Regions from separate parts of the Bacillus sp. NPDC093026 genome, predicted to be linked through region 2. Evidence: riboswitches for the same ligand, from Rfam matches in the RefSeq annotation. Region 2 holds a riboswitch; the other holds the start of a gene.
What was found. Region 2 has a riboswitch for S-adenosylmethionine ahead of mtnK (S-methyl-5-thioribose kinase). Riboswitches for the same ligand answer to the same signal wherever they lie in the genome.

Region 1: linked by a shared signal. The riboswitch ahead of ACIQCE_RS05555 (5-methyltetrahydropteroyltriglutamate--homocysteine S-methyltransferase) and the one ahead of mtnK (S-methyl-5-thioribose kinase) in region 2 are both predicted to bind S-adenosylmethionine.

Annotation. Positions count from the first base shown of each region.
Region 1 covers NZ_JBIVPN010000002.1:132,367-139,931, reverse strand. The annotation lists gene aspA (aspartate ammonia-lyase) at 1-427, opposite strand, end outside; gene ACIQCE_RS05575 (asparaginase) at 457-1,446, opposite strand; gene ACIQCE_RS05570 (helix-turn-helix domain-containing protein) at 1,651-1,998, shown strand; gene ACIQCE_RS05565 (hypothetical protein) at 2,211-2,348, opposite strand; gene pepT (peptidase T) at 2,572-3,804, shown strand; SAM riboswitch class I at 4,548-4,662, shown strand; gene ACIQCE_RS05555 (5-methyltetrahydropteroyltriglutamate--homocysteine S-methyltransferase) at 4,745-5,866, shown strand; gene ACIQCE_RS05550 (energy-coupling factor transporter transmembrane component T family protein) at 6,159-6,893, opposite strand; gene ACIQCE_RS05545 (ABC transporter ATP-binding protein) at 6,883-7,565, opposite strand, start outside.
Region 2 covers NZ_JBIVPN010000001.1:591,163-598,727, forward strand. The annotation lists gene ACIQCE_RS03005 (pyridoxal phosphate-dependent aminotransferase) at 1-1,190, opposite strand, end outside; SAM riboswitch class I at 1,354-1,513, shown strand; gene mtnK (S-methyl-5-thioribose kinase) at 1,595-2,788, shown strand; gene mtnA (S-methyl-5-thioribose-1-phosphate isomerase) at 2,795-3,856, shown strand; gene ACIQCE_RS03020 (hypothetical protein) at 3,880-4,020, opposite strand; gene ACIQCE_RS03025 (methylated-DNA--[protein]-cysteine S-methyltransferase) at 4,105-4,596, opposite strand; gene ACIQCE_RS03030 (PAS domain S-box protein) at 4,598-6,808, opposite strand; gene ACIQCE_RS03035 (acyltransferase family protein) at 7,089-7,565, shown strand, end outside.

The sequences.
Region 1 (7,565 bases), on a different contig from region 2:
TTGTCGATTGTGACATGTTGACATGCGTATTGGGACTTAGATGAATGTATTCACCTTTTTGATGTCCCATTATCTCTAAGGCTCTGTTGCCAATGACCTCATTAGCGTTCATATTCATGGAAGTTCCTGCGCCGCCTTGAATCGGATCAACGATAAAGTACTCGTGCAGTTTTCCTTCAATGACTTCTTCAGAGGCCTTGACGATCGCATTGCCGATTCCTTCATATAAGCGTCCAACTTCCATATTGGCTAGAGCTGCCGCTTTTTTGACGATGGCAAAGGCTCTAATCAGTTCCTCGTGCATGCGATAGCCAGTAATCGGGAAATTCTCTTTTGCACGTAAGGTTTGGACGCCGTAGTACACATCTGCTGGAATTTCTTTTTCTCCAAGGAAATCTTTCTCGTAGCGATAAGTTGCGTGAACCATTTCATATGACCTGCTTTCTATAAAATAGGTTAAATCACTAAATCTTCAGCGATTGGTGTTTCCATAATCTTTTTCACTTCTCTTGGATCTGTTGTTTTACCAAGTGCCCACATGAGTTTTGGCACGATGGCTTCAGTATTCATATTTCTTGAACGTGCTACAAGTTCTTGATTGATCTTACGCCCTACTTCATACACACTCATGTCTTCCCCTTCCTCCAGACATTGAGTCGTGATAACAATAGAAATGCCTTCATCTAACAGTTCGTTGATCTTTTCTAAAAGGTTTCTTCCTTCAAAAGGAATTCCGCCGCTGCCATAGCTTTCGATCACTAGACCTTTGTACACACCTTTGATGGCATCTAAAAACTCTGGCTTAAGACCGGGGTGCAGTTTCAATAGGCATACATCTGTATTCAAAGACGCATCTAATTTAAACGGTTTCATGGATGTTCTTTTTACTTTGTTATTGTATTCAATTTGATGATTTTCAATAGATGCAATATATGGGTAGTTAATACTTTCAAATGCATCATAACTTTTCGTTCTTAGTTTAATTGCACGAGTTCCTTGAATCACCCGACCATCAAACACGACATACACTCCGCCTACACCGTCACATGCAAAGCGAATCGCATCTGTGATGTTTTTCTTTGCATCTGTTTTCTTAAACGTGATAGGGATTTGTGAGCCTGTAATCACGATTGGCTTATCAGGATTTTGCAGCATATAGGAAAGAGCTGCTGATGTGTAAGCCATTGTATCTGTTCCATGGGTGACGACAAAGCCATCATATTGATCGTAATTTTCATAAATGGCTGTTGCGATATCCACCCAATATTCAGGCTGCATATTTGTACTATCTATACTCATAAGGGACTTCGTGTCCATTGTGTACTCAGCATTAATTTCGTTTAAATATTTTAAAAGGTCTTCAGCTTTGACACCAGGAGCTAAACCATTTTCACTTTCTACAGATGCAATCGTTCCACCAGTGGTTAAAAGTAATAGTTTCTTCAACAGGTCCACCTCTTTCAGTAAAATGACTTCGTTTGTCACGCATATGATAAGTTCCCTTGTGCTATTCTATAATATACGCTTTACGCGTACCGTCATTGCCATTATAGTCACATAACGCGAATTAATCAAGAAACTGTTACGCATTACGCGTACACTTTTAATAAGAATATGATATACTGTTTGTATATAAAGGAGCGTTCATGTATGATACTCGATCGTTTAACCACCCTTAGAAAAAAGAAAAAATGGTCTCTCCAGCATACGGCAGATCGCCTAGGTATCGCCAAAAGCACCTATGCCGGTTACGAATCTGGATACCGACGACCTTCGCTTGAAGCAGTGAAGCTGCTCGCTGATTTGTATGATACGTCCATTGATTTTTTACTTGGTAGAACGGACGAGCCAGAGTTCCAACGTAACATCTCTGATATCAAAATTGAACTAACGGAAGCAAAAGAAGGAACCGTCCTCGTAGATGGCGTTCCACTAACCGATGAAGACATTAAACAGCTTGTTGCCTTTATTCGGGCGAAAAACACTCTGAAAGTATAAAATAAAAGAGAGGCACCCTTTACATGGTCCTCTCTTTTATGCTTATTATATCAGTGGTTCTATCCCTTTATGTATCACCTGATTTGCTTGATCAATGGTGTCATTGGCTGCTTTCACACCTTACCCGCTAGCTCAAATGCTTTTTTCCCTTAATCCACTACAGCATGAATCCGGGTCCTTTCAAAACACCGCAATGTTACATGCCATAGTCTTTATATCCCTTCTTCTCTTTTCCTCTCGTCTTTTTCGCTCAAGCTCTTCCCATTCTCGAATTTCCGCTTCGACTGCCGAATCTCTTCAGCCGCTTCCTGAAACTTTTGAGTGAGCGCAAGCGTTTGACTTGAATCCAACTTTCGCACCCCTTTCCCAATTTAACGTACAAATGGATGATTTTATATGTTCTCATTATAAATAAAAAGACACCAAAAAAATCACTCTAAAAAACCATTCAGCACATCACCTAATCAAAGTAGGCCTTTTTCCTCTCTATTTTCCAGTGAAAACCTTTCTTGTTATGAAGCGCATTCAAGACATGATAAAATGGTGGTATTCTACAAAAGGAGTGACGTATAGATGAGAGAGGAAATGATTGAACGTTTCACAAACTATGTGAAAGTTGATACCCAGTCTGATGCAAATCAAGAAAGTTGCCCATCCACTGAAGGACAATTGAACTTAGCTAGACAGCTTGTCGATGAAATGAAAGCAATCGGGATTCAAGAAGTGACAATGGATGAGAACGGTTATGTCATGGGAACAATACCATCCAATACAGATAAAGAAGTACCGACCATTGGCTTCCTAGCTCATATCGACACAGCGACGGACTTCACCGGTAAGAATGTGAAACCACAGATTCATGAGAACTATCAGGGCGGCGACATCACGTTAAATGAAGAGCTACATATCGTTTTATCTCCAAAACAGTTTCCTAATTTACAAAAGTACCAAGGACATACGATCATTACCACTGATGGCACAACCTTGCTTGGTGCAGATAACAAGGCGGGCATTGCAGAGATTATGACCGCCATGCATTACCTCATTCAGCATCCAGAGATCAAGCATGGCAAGATTCGAGTTGCCTTCACACCGGATGAAGAAATCGGAAGGGGACCGCACAAGTTTGATGTCGATGCATTTGGCGCTTCCTATGCTTATACGATTGATGGCGGACCGCTTGGAGAGCTTCAATATGAAAGCTTCAACGCAGCAGGTGCGAAAGTGTCCATTCAAGGAAACAACGTCCATCCAGGAACAGCGAAAAACAAGATGGTCAGTGCTGCTAAAATCGGGATGCTTTTTCACAACAAGCTTCCTTCTGATGAATCTCCAGAGTATACAGAGGGGTATGAAGGCTTTTTCCACTTGACGAAGTTTGTGGGAGAAGTGGAAGAAGCAGAGCTACAGTATATTATTCGAGATTTTGATAAAGAAACATTCAACAATCGCAAAGCACTCTTTGAAAAGATTGCAAATGACTTAAGAGCTGTCTACGGCGAAAAGAGCATCACGCTCAAGATTCAGGATCAATATTATAATATGAAAGAAAAAATTGAGCCGGTGAAACATATTGTGGATATCGCCTATGAAGCGATGGAAAACCTATCAGTGACACCTATTATTGAACCAATTCGCGGCGGAACAGACGGCTCTCAGCTTTCATACAAAGGACTTCCAACACCAAATATCTTTACAGGCGGAGAGAACTTCCACGGCAAATATGAATTTATCTCTGTTGAAAATATGCTCAAAGCAACAGAAGTCATCGTAGAAATAGCGCGTTTATTTGAAGAAAAAGCATAAAATATGTTTACAACCGTTCCTGTTCGGGAACGGTTTTTTAATAAAAGTTTACAATTTTCTGAAACTTTTATGACACTGATTCGTACTAATAAAGACAACCCCAGAAAAATTCTTCTTGACGAATGAAATAATTGGAAATATAATAGTTAAAAACAACCAGTATTTTATACCTAAATTAGCAGATGTACTAAACCAAAAGAACTAAGTCACTTCTGCTTTTTATTTTCAGTTATAAACATCACTCACCCTGTCTATACTTAAAGAATAGGATGAATTGGAGGAATGTCATATGATCATTTTGTTCATTATCGCTTCACTTTGTTGCTACTTACTTTTCTCTTTCAAAAAAGATAACCGCACCCAAAAACGAAAAAATGCAGATCTCTCGGAGTTTGAAATCTTTCGTATCCGCCGCCATTACAATGGCAAACGCCAACACCCTTTAAACAATGCACCCAAACAAGTATAGAGTAAAGAAAGAGTCTCCCACGTGGCTCTTTTCAGATAATGGACAAAGGGCTAAATAAGTATCATTTTAGCCCTTTGTTTTCTTTTTAGCGTGACCTGAAAACCTGAAGTCTGGATGATTGCCGTCAGTATCACGATCTCACGGCTTCTGCGTCGGACTAGCCGGTGTCCTCATTGCTGATTGATTCATGTAGAAAAATAAATTGAAAAATCATTGACTTTTCCTCAAAAAGGTTGAATAATTGTGTTTATTAAGAAAATTGAATCAAAAGGTAACCTTATTAAGAGTGGTGGAGGGACTGGCCCTGCGAAACCCGGCAACCGCTGTTCCTTGGAACAGAATGGTGCTAATTCCTTAAACAAGCATATGTGCTTGTTTGAAGATAAGGCAGAGATCTTACAGTATATGATGCTCTTCCTTATCAAAGGAAGGGCTTTTTTATTTTGAACTCAAGGAAAGAAGGGATTCACTATGACTAAAGTGCAAACAACCGGAAAGAAAACAAAAAAACCGCCGTTTCGCGCAGATCAAGTAGGCAGTTTGCTTCGATCTAACCGCATTAAAGAAGCACGCCGGCAAAGAACAGCCGGTACGCTGACAGCAGATCAGCTTCGGCAAATTGAAAATGAAGAAATCACACGAATTGTTGAAAAACAAAAAGAGATTGGGCTAGAGGTTGTCACAGATGGAGAGTTCAGACGTGCTTGGTGGCATTTTGATTTCCTTGAAGGGCTTGATGGAGTCGAAGGCTTTGAAGCAGATCAGGGCATTCAATTCCACAACACAACAACAAAAGCACGAGGCATTAAAGTGACGGACAAAATTGACTTTACAGATCATCCGATGCTAGAGGATTATCGTTTTCTTCACAGCATTGCAGGTAACCATACGGCTAAAATGACCATCCCAAGCCCAAATATGCTCTTTTTCCGTGGGAAGCTAGAAGAAGGTGTGTACGACCATTTAGATGATTTCCACCATGATGTCGCACAAGCCTATAAAAAAGCAATTCACGCCTTCTATGATGCTGGCTGTCGCTACTTACAATTAGACGATACTGCATGGGCTGTGTTCTTTTCTGAAAAAGGTCATGAACAAATTAAAGCCTTTGGTCGTGAGGCAGATGAGCTCCGTGAGTCGTTTGCTAAAACAATCAATGAGGCCGTTGCTGATCGTCCAGACGATTTAGTCGTCACTATGCACATTTGCCGTGGTAATTTCAAATCAACTTGGGCGGCTGAAGGTGGTTATGAGGCGGCGGCAGAAACGATCTTTGATGGTTTAGACTTGGATGGTCTTTTCCTCGAGTTCGACGATGAGCGTTCAGGTGGGTTCGAGCCCCTTCGATATGTCAAAAATCCAAACCTTCAAATCGTTCTTGGACTTGTGACATCAAAGTACGGTGAGCTTGAGCCTGCTGAACAAATCAAAAAGCGAATCGAAGAAGCGACTCAATATGTGAACATCAACCAAATTTGTCTGAGTCCACAATGCGGATTCGCTTCCACTGAAGAAGGAAATCTGTTGACAGAAGAACAGCAATGGGAAAAGTTGCGCCATGTAATCGAGATTGCTGACCAAGTGTGGGAATAGGTTGATCTACTTAAAACCTGATACAACCAAGAAAAGGACCGCTTACGGTTCTTTCTTTTCTTTGATAAAGTTGTTTGATTATATTTCTTCGTGGTAAAGTGAAAATATAAATATTTACCAATTTATCCAAAACGAAAGGCGACATCAATTAAGTTTAAAAATATTAACTCTCACTCTAATACCGTCAGTTCTTTATATGATCTATTACAGCCTGCAATGTGTACTAATATCAACCAAATGACCTAAGACATATAAAAAGCCCACATTCTATTAAAAGATTGTGGGTGTGTTTTTAAAAAAAGAGCATACATAATAGGACACTGACCACTATGAATAAAAGATACATATAGTCGATCCAGGATGTGCTGATGACATGATAATACGTTCGCTCCCTCGTCCCTGTGAAGCCTCTTGCTTCCATCGCAATGGCAATGCGTTCTGACTTTCGTACACCTTGTGTAAAAAGGGGCACTGCATAGCGAATAAAGGCCTTCCAGCCGCTTTTTTGCTTGTATCCTCTAATTTTATGTGCAACCTTCATTTGTTTCAATTCACTTTGAAACAAAGGGATAAAGCGAAAACCAGCGAGCATACCATACGCCCATTTTGGTGAAAGTCGACATTGATGAATCAAACTCATCATAAAAGCAGTCAAATCGGTCGTTGACGTAAAAAGGAGACCAAATGTAACAAAGCCAAGCATTCTGAAAGATATGGTCAGTCCATTTCTTAGACTCTCCTCTGTCATATGAAACCATGCCCACTTCCAGACAGTATGATCCCCCTTGCCAAAAGCCGCCATCATCCAAAACACTAGAATGAAAAAGAGTAGATAAGGAACCAGTCTTGTTGTGAGATACCTGATATTCCATCCACCTAAGACAAGCCCGATCCCAACCGCAAATAACCAAATGATGAAAGTTGTTTTTGGATCTGAAATGGCCATCAAACAGCACATAGCAAGAAGATGAGCAAGTAATTTCAATACTGGATTTACCGTGGAAAGAAAGGAGTGGTTACTCTGCAATGGTCAGCACTTCCTTTCTTTCAAACATATATTGATAATGCAATGGCACTCTCAATTGATAAGAATCAACAAGTTCACGATTCGAAAATAAATCATAAGGAGTGCCATCATACACATGCTCCCCTTGATGAAAAAGAAGTACCTGATCAGCGCACTCATCGACAAGCTCCATATCATGTGTGACCATGATAATGGTTGTCCCTTGACGTTGACGCTCTTTCAAACGTCTAATTAATTCCTTCGCTGTTTTTTCGTCCTGACCAAATGTCGGTTCATCTAAGATTAATACATCTTGATCGAAGAGCAACATCGTGGCGACACTTAATCTTCTCTTTTGCCCTAGACTTAAAGTAAATGGGTGTGCCTTTGCATGTTTGGCTAGACCGAATTCTTCCAAAAGTTGATACGTTTTTTCTCGCACATCTGATTCTGGCCAATTCCGCTGTCTCCCACCAAATGCGATTTCATCAAACACTGTATCCTGTACAAACTGAAGCTCTGGATTCTGAAACACAAAGCCTACCTTTTCATATAATAACCGGTCAGACCATTTTTTCAGATGTTTTTCCTTCAAGAAAATGTGACCCTTTTTCACTGGTTCTAAACGAATCAAATGTTTGAGAAATGTGCTTTTGCCGCTTCCATTCTCCCCAATCACAGAAATCCAATCCC
Region 2 (7,565 bases):
TATGTTGTCAATGACTTTTTTTCAAATAGACGCAATGAAGCAATCCGTTTAGCTGCTTCCTTTAACCGCTCCTCACTTGTCAAAAGCCCGACTCTGACATAGCCTTCACCATGAAGACCAAAGCCATTTCCCGGCGCAACTGCAACATGCACTTTCTCTAATAACAAGTCAGAAAAGGATTCAGATGTATAACCTTCAGGCACCTTTAACCATGCAAAAAAAGAGCCCCTTGGTGCACGTACCTCCCAGCCGATCTCTCTGATTGCATTAATCCATGTATTTCGTCTTTTCTCGTATCGATCATTTTGCACTTGCACACAGGTTTGATCACTTAATAGAGCCTCTGCCGCTGCATCTTGAGTCGCCTTAAAAAGTGAAACAAACATATGGTCCTGAAAAAGCTCAATGGCTTCTATTACAGATGGATTTCCTGCTGCAAAACCAACTCGCCAGCCTGCCATATTATAAGTTTTTGAAAATGTATAGATTTCAATCCCCGTCTCTTTTGCTCCGTCCGTTTGTAAAAAGCTGATTGGCTTTTCTCCATCAAATCCGATGGCGCCATAAGCAAAATCATGGACAACACAAATATTGTGATCTTTCGCTAGATGAATGGTTTTTTCAAAGAACGCACGACTTGCAATAGCGCCAGTCGGATTGTTTGGATAATTTAAGTACATCAATTTTGCTTTTTCCTTATGATCTTTTGACAATAGATCATAATTAGGCAAAAAATCATTTTCTTCAAGAAGTGGCATTGTGACCATTTCAGCTCCAGCGAGCACTACGCCTGACCAATAATCAGGGTAGCCTGGGTCTGGGACTAGCACAGTATCTCCAGGATTCAGTAAACATTGTGGCAACTCAACAAGTCCCGCCTTACCGCCAAATAAAATTGCAATCTCAGTCTCAGGATCTAGCGTGACGCCATATTCTCTTAGATAAAATGCAGCGGCCGCCTTCTTTAGCTTCGCTGTTCCACGAAATGAGGAGTATTGGTGATTCTCTGGCTTCTCTACCGCTGCTTGCATTGCTTTGACAATATGCGGCGGTGTCGGCTGATCAGGATTTCCCTGTCCTAAATTAATCACATCTGCCCCAGCCTGAAGTTTCTTTTGGACTTTTTGAACGAGCGAAGCAAAAAACTGTTCAGGCAATTTTTTCAAAACATCTGATTGTTGGAATTCCATATTTTCACCTTCTATTCAAGTTACATGACAATACACTCACTGTAATGGATTGTTTTATGAATTGTAAAGCAATTTTGAAAAAAGATTGACATGCGAAGAGTCGCTCTGATAATATCTTGAATTAAGAAATGCGTACATGAATTGAACAATTACATATTGATTTCTCTTATCGAGAGTTGGGCGAGGGAATTGGCCTTTTGACCCCAACAGCAACCGACCGTTAATACCATTGTGAAGTGGGGCGTAGCAATATAAGCGCCAAGACAATTGTCTTGTAGGGCACGGTGCTAATTCCATCAGACGTATGTGCTGAGAGATAAGAGGGGCTTTGAACACATAGATCACTATCAAGCCTCTTTCTCTCGGGAGAAAGAGGTTTTTTATATGATTTGGAGGGGAAGCAATTGGTAACACTTACGGCATCATACGAAGAATTAACAGAGAGCTCGGCTATTGCACTTGCCATTAGACTAGGTTTAATACAGGAAAGCAGCCATTTGACATGTACTGAAATTGGCGACGGAAATTTAAATTATGTCTTTCATATCTTTGATCACAAACATCAAAAAGGACTCATTCTCAAGCAGGCCTTACCTTACGCAAAGGTCGTTGGGGAAAGCTGGCCACTTACATTAGATCGCGCAAGAATTGAAAGTGCCGCGCTCATTAAACAATCTGAATACGTACCACATCTTGTACCAGAAGTCTATTATTCTGATACAACTCTTGCTGTCACTGCAATGGAAGACCTTTCACACCTAGAAATCGTCAGAAAAGGGCTAATTGCCGGAAAAAACTATCCGCACTTATCAGATCATGTTGGAGAATTTTTAGGTAAAACGCTTTTTTATACATCTGACTTTGCAACAAATCCTAAAATCAAAAAACAGTATGTTAAGCAATTCACAAACCCAGATCTTTGTGACATAACAGAAAAGCTTGTCTTTACGGACCCTTTCTTCAATAGTGAAACAAATGACTTTGAAGAGGAGTTAAGAGAAGAAGTTGAAAAACTATGGGCAGATTTAGAATTGCAGGCCAAAGCAGCAGAGCTGAAGCGAATCTTTTTGACCTCGGCTGAAACACTTGTCCATGGAGATCTTCATACAGGCAGTATATTTGCGAGCGATCATGAAACAAAGGTGATTGATCCAGAGTTCGCTTTTTACGGTCCATTTGGATTCGATATTGGACAATTTATAGCGAACTTGCTCTTAAATGCTTTATCTCGTGAAAACGAAAAAGATCAACAGCCACTTTTTGACCATGTTGAAAATGTTTGGGCTACGTTCAAAGAGGTTTTCACTAAAGCATGGAAAGAAGACAGCATTGAAGCATTTAGCGTGTCAGACAGCTTTTTAGAAAAAACATTTGATCGTATCTTAAAAGAAGCGACCGGATTTGCCGGCTGTGAACTCGTTCGTCGAACGATTGGACTCGCACATGCTGCCGATCTTGATGCGATTTCATCACCAGCCAAACGTCTCACTCAGAAAAAAGCAGCACTTACACTAGGAAAAACATTCATCAAACAATCTTGTGCAGTCGAAACAGCGTCCGACCTCGTCGCACTATTCCAACAATCTGTAAAGGAGTGACGGGTATTGAGAAAAGATTTTGAAGTCCCCCGTTCAGTCGAATGGGAAGGAAACAACATTAAAATTTTAAACCAACAAAAATTACCGGCTGAAACTGTATTTGAGCATTTATATACGAAGGAAGATGTCTACGATGCGATTGTGACATTAAAAGTGCGCGGAGCACCTGCTATTGGGATTACAGCTGCTTTTGGGCTGGCGCTAAGTGCTCAAGATATCGACACAGAAGATATTGATGTCTTCAAAGAAGAAGTGATCGGCTTGAAGGAATATTTCAATCGGTCTCGTCCAACAGCCGTTAATCTTGCATGGGCTTTAGACAGACTTTTTCAGCGAATTGAGCGTGCCGCTTCGGTCAATGCAGCCAAAACAGATCTTGTCCATGAAGCCATTCAAATTCAAATTGAAGATGAAGAAATATGTCGCCAAATCGGTCAAAATGCACTCCAGCTCTTTACGTCTGGTGACCGAATCATGACCATTTGTAATGCAGGCTCCATCGCTACTAGCCGCTACGGAACAGCGCTTGCTCCTTTTTATTTAGCCAAAAAGAAAAATCTTGATCTTCATATTTATGCTTGTGAGACTCGTCCTGTCTTGCAAGGAGCTCGACTGACGACATGGGAATTGATGCAGGGCGGTCTCGACGTGACACTCATTACAGATAACATGGCAGCTCATACGATGAAAGAAAAACAAATTTCTGCTCTCATTGTTGGGGCTGATCGAATCGCCCGAAATGGCGATACGGCTAATAAAATCGGCACTTTAGGTCTAGCCATACTTGCCAAACATTTTCAAATTCCATTTTTTGTGGCGGCACCTCTCTCGACCTTTGATATGTCAATCGATCATGGGTCAGATATCCCCATTGAGGAACGTGATCCGCTGGAAGTGAAGGAATTAAATGGTGTGCAAATTGCACCAGAAGATGTACAGGTATTTAATCCTGCCTTTGATGTCACACCGCATCAACTCATTTCAGGTATCATTACAGAGAAAGGAATCATCACATCCAATTATACAGAGGAAATTGATGCTCTTTTCACTGAAAATATATCTAACTAAAATAAATAAAAAGCACCGTGTTCTTACCGTTTAAGAGCACCGTGCTTTTTTGTTTGTAGCGTTTTAGCTAATATTTCTTTCTTTTGTTCCTCTGTTAAGACATTCAATTTGACACATAGTGACGTCACTGCATACATTTTACCTTTCTTTCCCCATAACATCATGACGACCTCCTTTTCCCAAAGCCAACATTTTTAGCTTAATGAAAGGATATGTCGCATGCGAACATTTGGAACAGGTCAATTGATTTATTTTTTTATAAATGGGATTCCTTCTAATTCAAGCAGGACGGCTTTCATATCCGTTTTACTTCCTGCATAGCCAGTCAGTGATCGGTCTTTCCCAATGACCCGATGACACGGGATGAAAATTGGCAGTGCATTTCGCCGATTGGCTTGTCCAATCGCTCTTACTGCCTTTGGATTCCCGATTGCTTCCGCAATATCAGCATAGCTCTTTGATTCACCGTACGGAATCGTCGAGAGTGCTTCCCATACTTGCTTTTGAAATGGTGACCCTTCTTGTTTGAGCGGAAGAGTAAAGATTTTTCGCTCTCTGTTAAAATACTCAGCAAGCTGTCTTTTCGCTTCTATTAATACGGGTGTCTCTTCTTTGTTTATTTCTGATGTTCGTTGTTTTGCTAAAAACGGCTCGTCATCAAACAATACTTCTATGATGACACGATCTTTCTCTAGTATGTATAATTCACCAATCGGTGCGTTGAAGACTGTATAATTCACATTAATGCGCTCCTTCTTGTCGCTTTTGTCTAAGCGGTAAAGTGAGATGGAACACAGTCCCCACTCCTTCCTCGCTCTCCACCTCAATGGTTCCTTGATGTTCTTCAATGATTTTGTAGCTAACCATCAAACCTAGCCCAGTCCCTCTCTCTTTCGTTGTATAAAATGGTTCTCCAAGCCGCTTCAGCTTATCCTCTGCCATTCCGCATCCCTCATCTCTTAATGAAATGACAATATGATCCTCACCTTTTCGTTTGATGCTGACGTACACATTCCCTTTCTGCGGCATCACTTCAATCGCATTTTTTAAAATATTAATGAAAACTTGCTTTAATTGATTTTGTTCACAGTAGATAAGCGGGATTTCACCCAAGACGTTCAAGTGCATTTGGACATTGCCGAGATTGGCTTGTGCGTGAAGCAGATCCATCGTGTCTTTCATAATTTGCACCACATTTTTTTCTTCATAAACAATTGCCTGCGGCTTCGCCAAAATTAAGAATTCAGTAATAATCGATTCAATTCTTTTTAGCTCTGAGGTAATGACATTAAAGTAGAGTGAATATTCCCCTTCTATGTTTCCTTTTAATAGCTGAATGAACCCTTTTAATGCTGTCATTGGGTTTCTAATTTCATGTGCAATTCCGGCTGCAAGCTCTCCGACTACATGAAGTGTATCCGATTTTCTGACTCGTTCTTCTAATTCCTTTCGTTCCGTCACATCTCTAAAAATGGCAAGATTCATATTATGAATAATGTTGCGTTTAAATGAAAACTCTAGTATGCGCTGATCATGGTGGTTCAGCACAAATGGAACTTCATTATCTATTTCATCTAATGATATAGCCTGTGCTGGCTGTGCCAAATTTTCAATATGGTAAGGTGCAAGAATATGGAGAAGATTCGTTTCAGTTAAATGGCCATCCATCAGTCCGAGTAACTCACTAGCAGAGGGATTGACATCAATAATGCGATATTGATTGTCAAAAAGAACAATTCCATCCATTGAACCATTAAACACTTTACGGAATTTAAGCTCGCTTTCTCGCAATTCTTGCTCCATTCGCTTTCTATCACTAACATTACGTAAAATTGTTAAATGCTGTCCTTCTAATACCGCATGCTTCGATGTAAATTCAAGCTCCTTAAATTGACCATTCGCCATTCTAAATAGAAGTTCTTCCCGTATTTCATGATTTCTCATATATCGTCTTCTTGTAGGCCTGTACCTCTTATCAGATTTCACTAGGAAATCGGTTAGTTTCTGACCAATCAGCATATGCATAGGTAATTCAAAAATACGACAGGCTGATTCATTGGCTCTCACAATCTCGCCATCGTCTGCCCATATGATAATGGCATCCATCGCATTTTCGAAAATCTCTCTAAAACGTTCTTCGCTTTTTAATAGCTTTTCTTCCATTAATCTTTTTTCTGTAATATCACGCATGATGGACATATAAAAACCGCTCATAACATTTGAAGTAATGGTCAGTTCAAATATTTTTTGCTTACCGGATTGAAGTGTAACAGGGAGCTCTCCTTTTGCTTTGCCCGTTTCCTTCAATGACATAAATAAGTGCTGTAAAGCCGGTTGATTTTGTTCTTCTACAAAATCATGTAAATAACGGTCTGTTAAATCTGTCTTTTTGAGTTCAAAGCTCTGACAAAAAGAGTGGTTTGCATCAATCATGCAACCATCCTGATCAAATATGACCATACCATCAATTGCTCGATCAAACAAATCCTTAAACAGTTGCTCATTCATGGAGCGTTCGCGCTCTAAGATTTTCTTTGAAGAAACATCTCGCATGACAACGATATATTGGTGATTCAATTCATCATGTTCTGCAAAAAATTCAATGTATTTCGTCTCTCCATTTTCTAGCTGGATTGAGATTTCTTTTTTTAATGTGCCTTTTCGAAAAAAAGTCTCTAAAGAACATTCAATTCTATTTTCAGGGATGCCATATAGGAAATCAAGAACGGATTTATTGATGAGGTCTTCTTTCGGTGTCTGTACAAGCCTGCACGTTGCTTCATTGGCTTGGATGATGTTGAGCTGCTGATCGAATATAAAGATGGCATCTAACGCCTTATTTAACAGCATTTCCTGCTGCGTCAGTTCATTTCGCAAATACTCATTTTCTTTTTGTAATTTTCTGATATCTCCTGCAGTCATTAATTGATTGTCATCGAGCGTTTCAGTCATTCTCTTACACTCCTTTTCCAGCCTGATTCCTCTACGAGTATTTCTACAATCTTTTCATTGTTCCTTCATTCGACTCATAAAAAAGAAAACTTTTTGAACGAAGAGCCTCAATTTATTTCATTTGAATAACACGATTATAGAATGGTTCTCTATTCTTACTCTTCTTTTACAACCATTCTACAATTTCAAATCAAATGGTGAAATGAGCAAAACTGTCTTTTAGAATGGGGCGAATGAGGGAACAGTGCTCATAGAAAAATAAAGTGGGAAAGGTGATGTTATGGTAGCTTCTCGAGATCGTTATTTTGATAATGCAAAATTTCTTCTCATTTTTTTAGTCGTTTTTGGTCATTTGTTACGGTCATTCATCCATGATCATGATTGGATGCTCTATTTATACAAGTTTATCTATACATTTCATATGCCTGCATTTATTTTGATATCTGGTTACTTTGCGAAAGGATTTAGAAAACCTGGTTTTATAAAAAAGGTCGCACTTAAGCTGATCATCCCATATTTCATTTTCCAGGTGATTTATTCTGTGTGCAATTATTTACTCCAGGATCAAAGCATGTCGAGCTTAAACCCGATGGAGCCGCACTGGTCTTTATGGTTTTTAATTAGTTTATTCTTTTGGAATTTACTACTCATTCCTTTTTCCAAGTTGCAATTCTACTGGGCGATGATCGTCAGTTTATTGACTGCATTACTTGTCGGGTACGTTGACAGCATTAGTAACACGCTCAGCTTATCACGT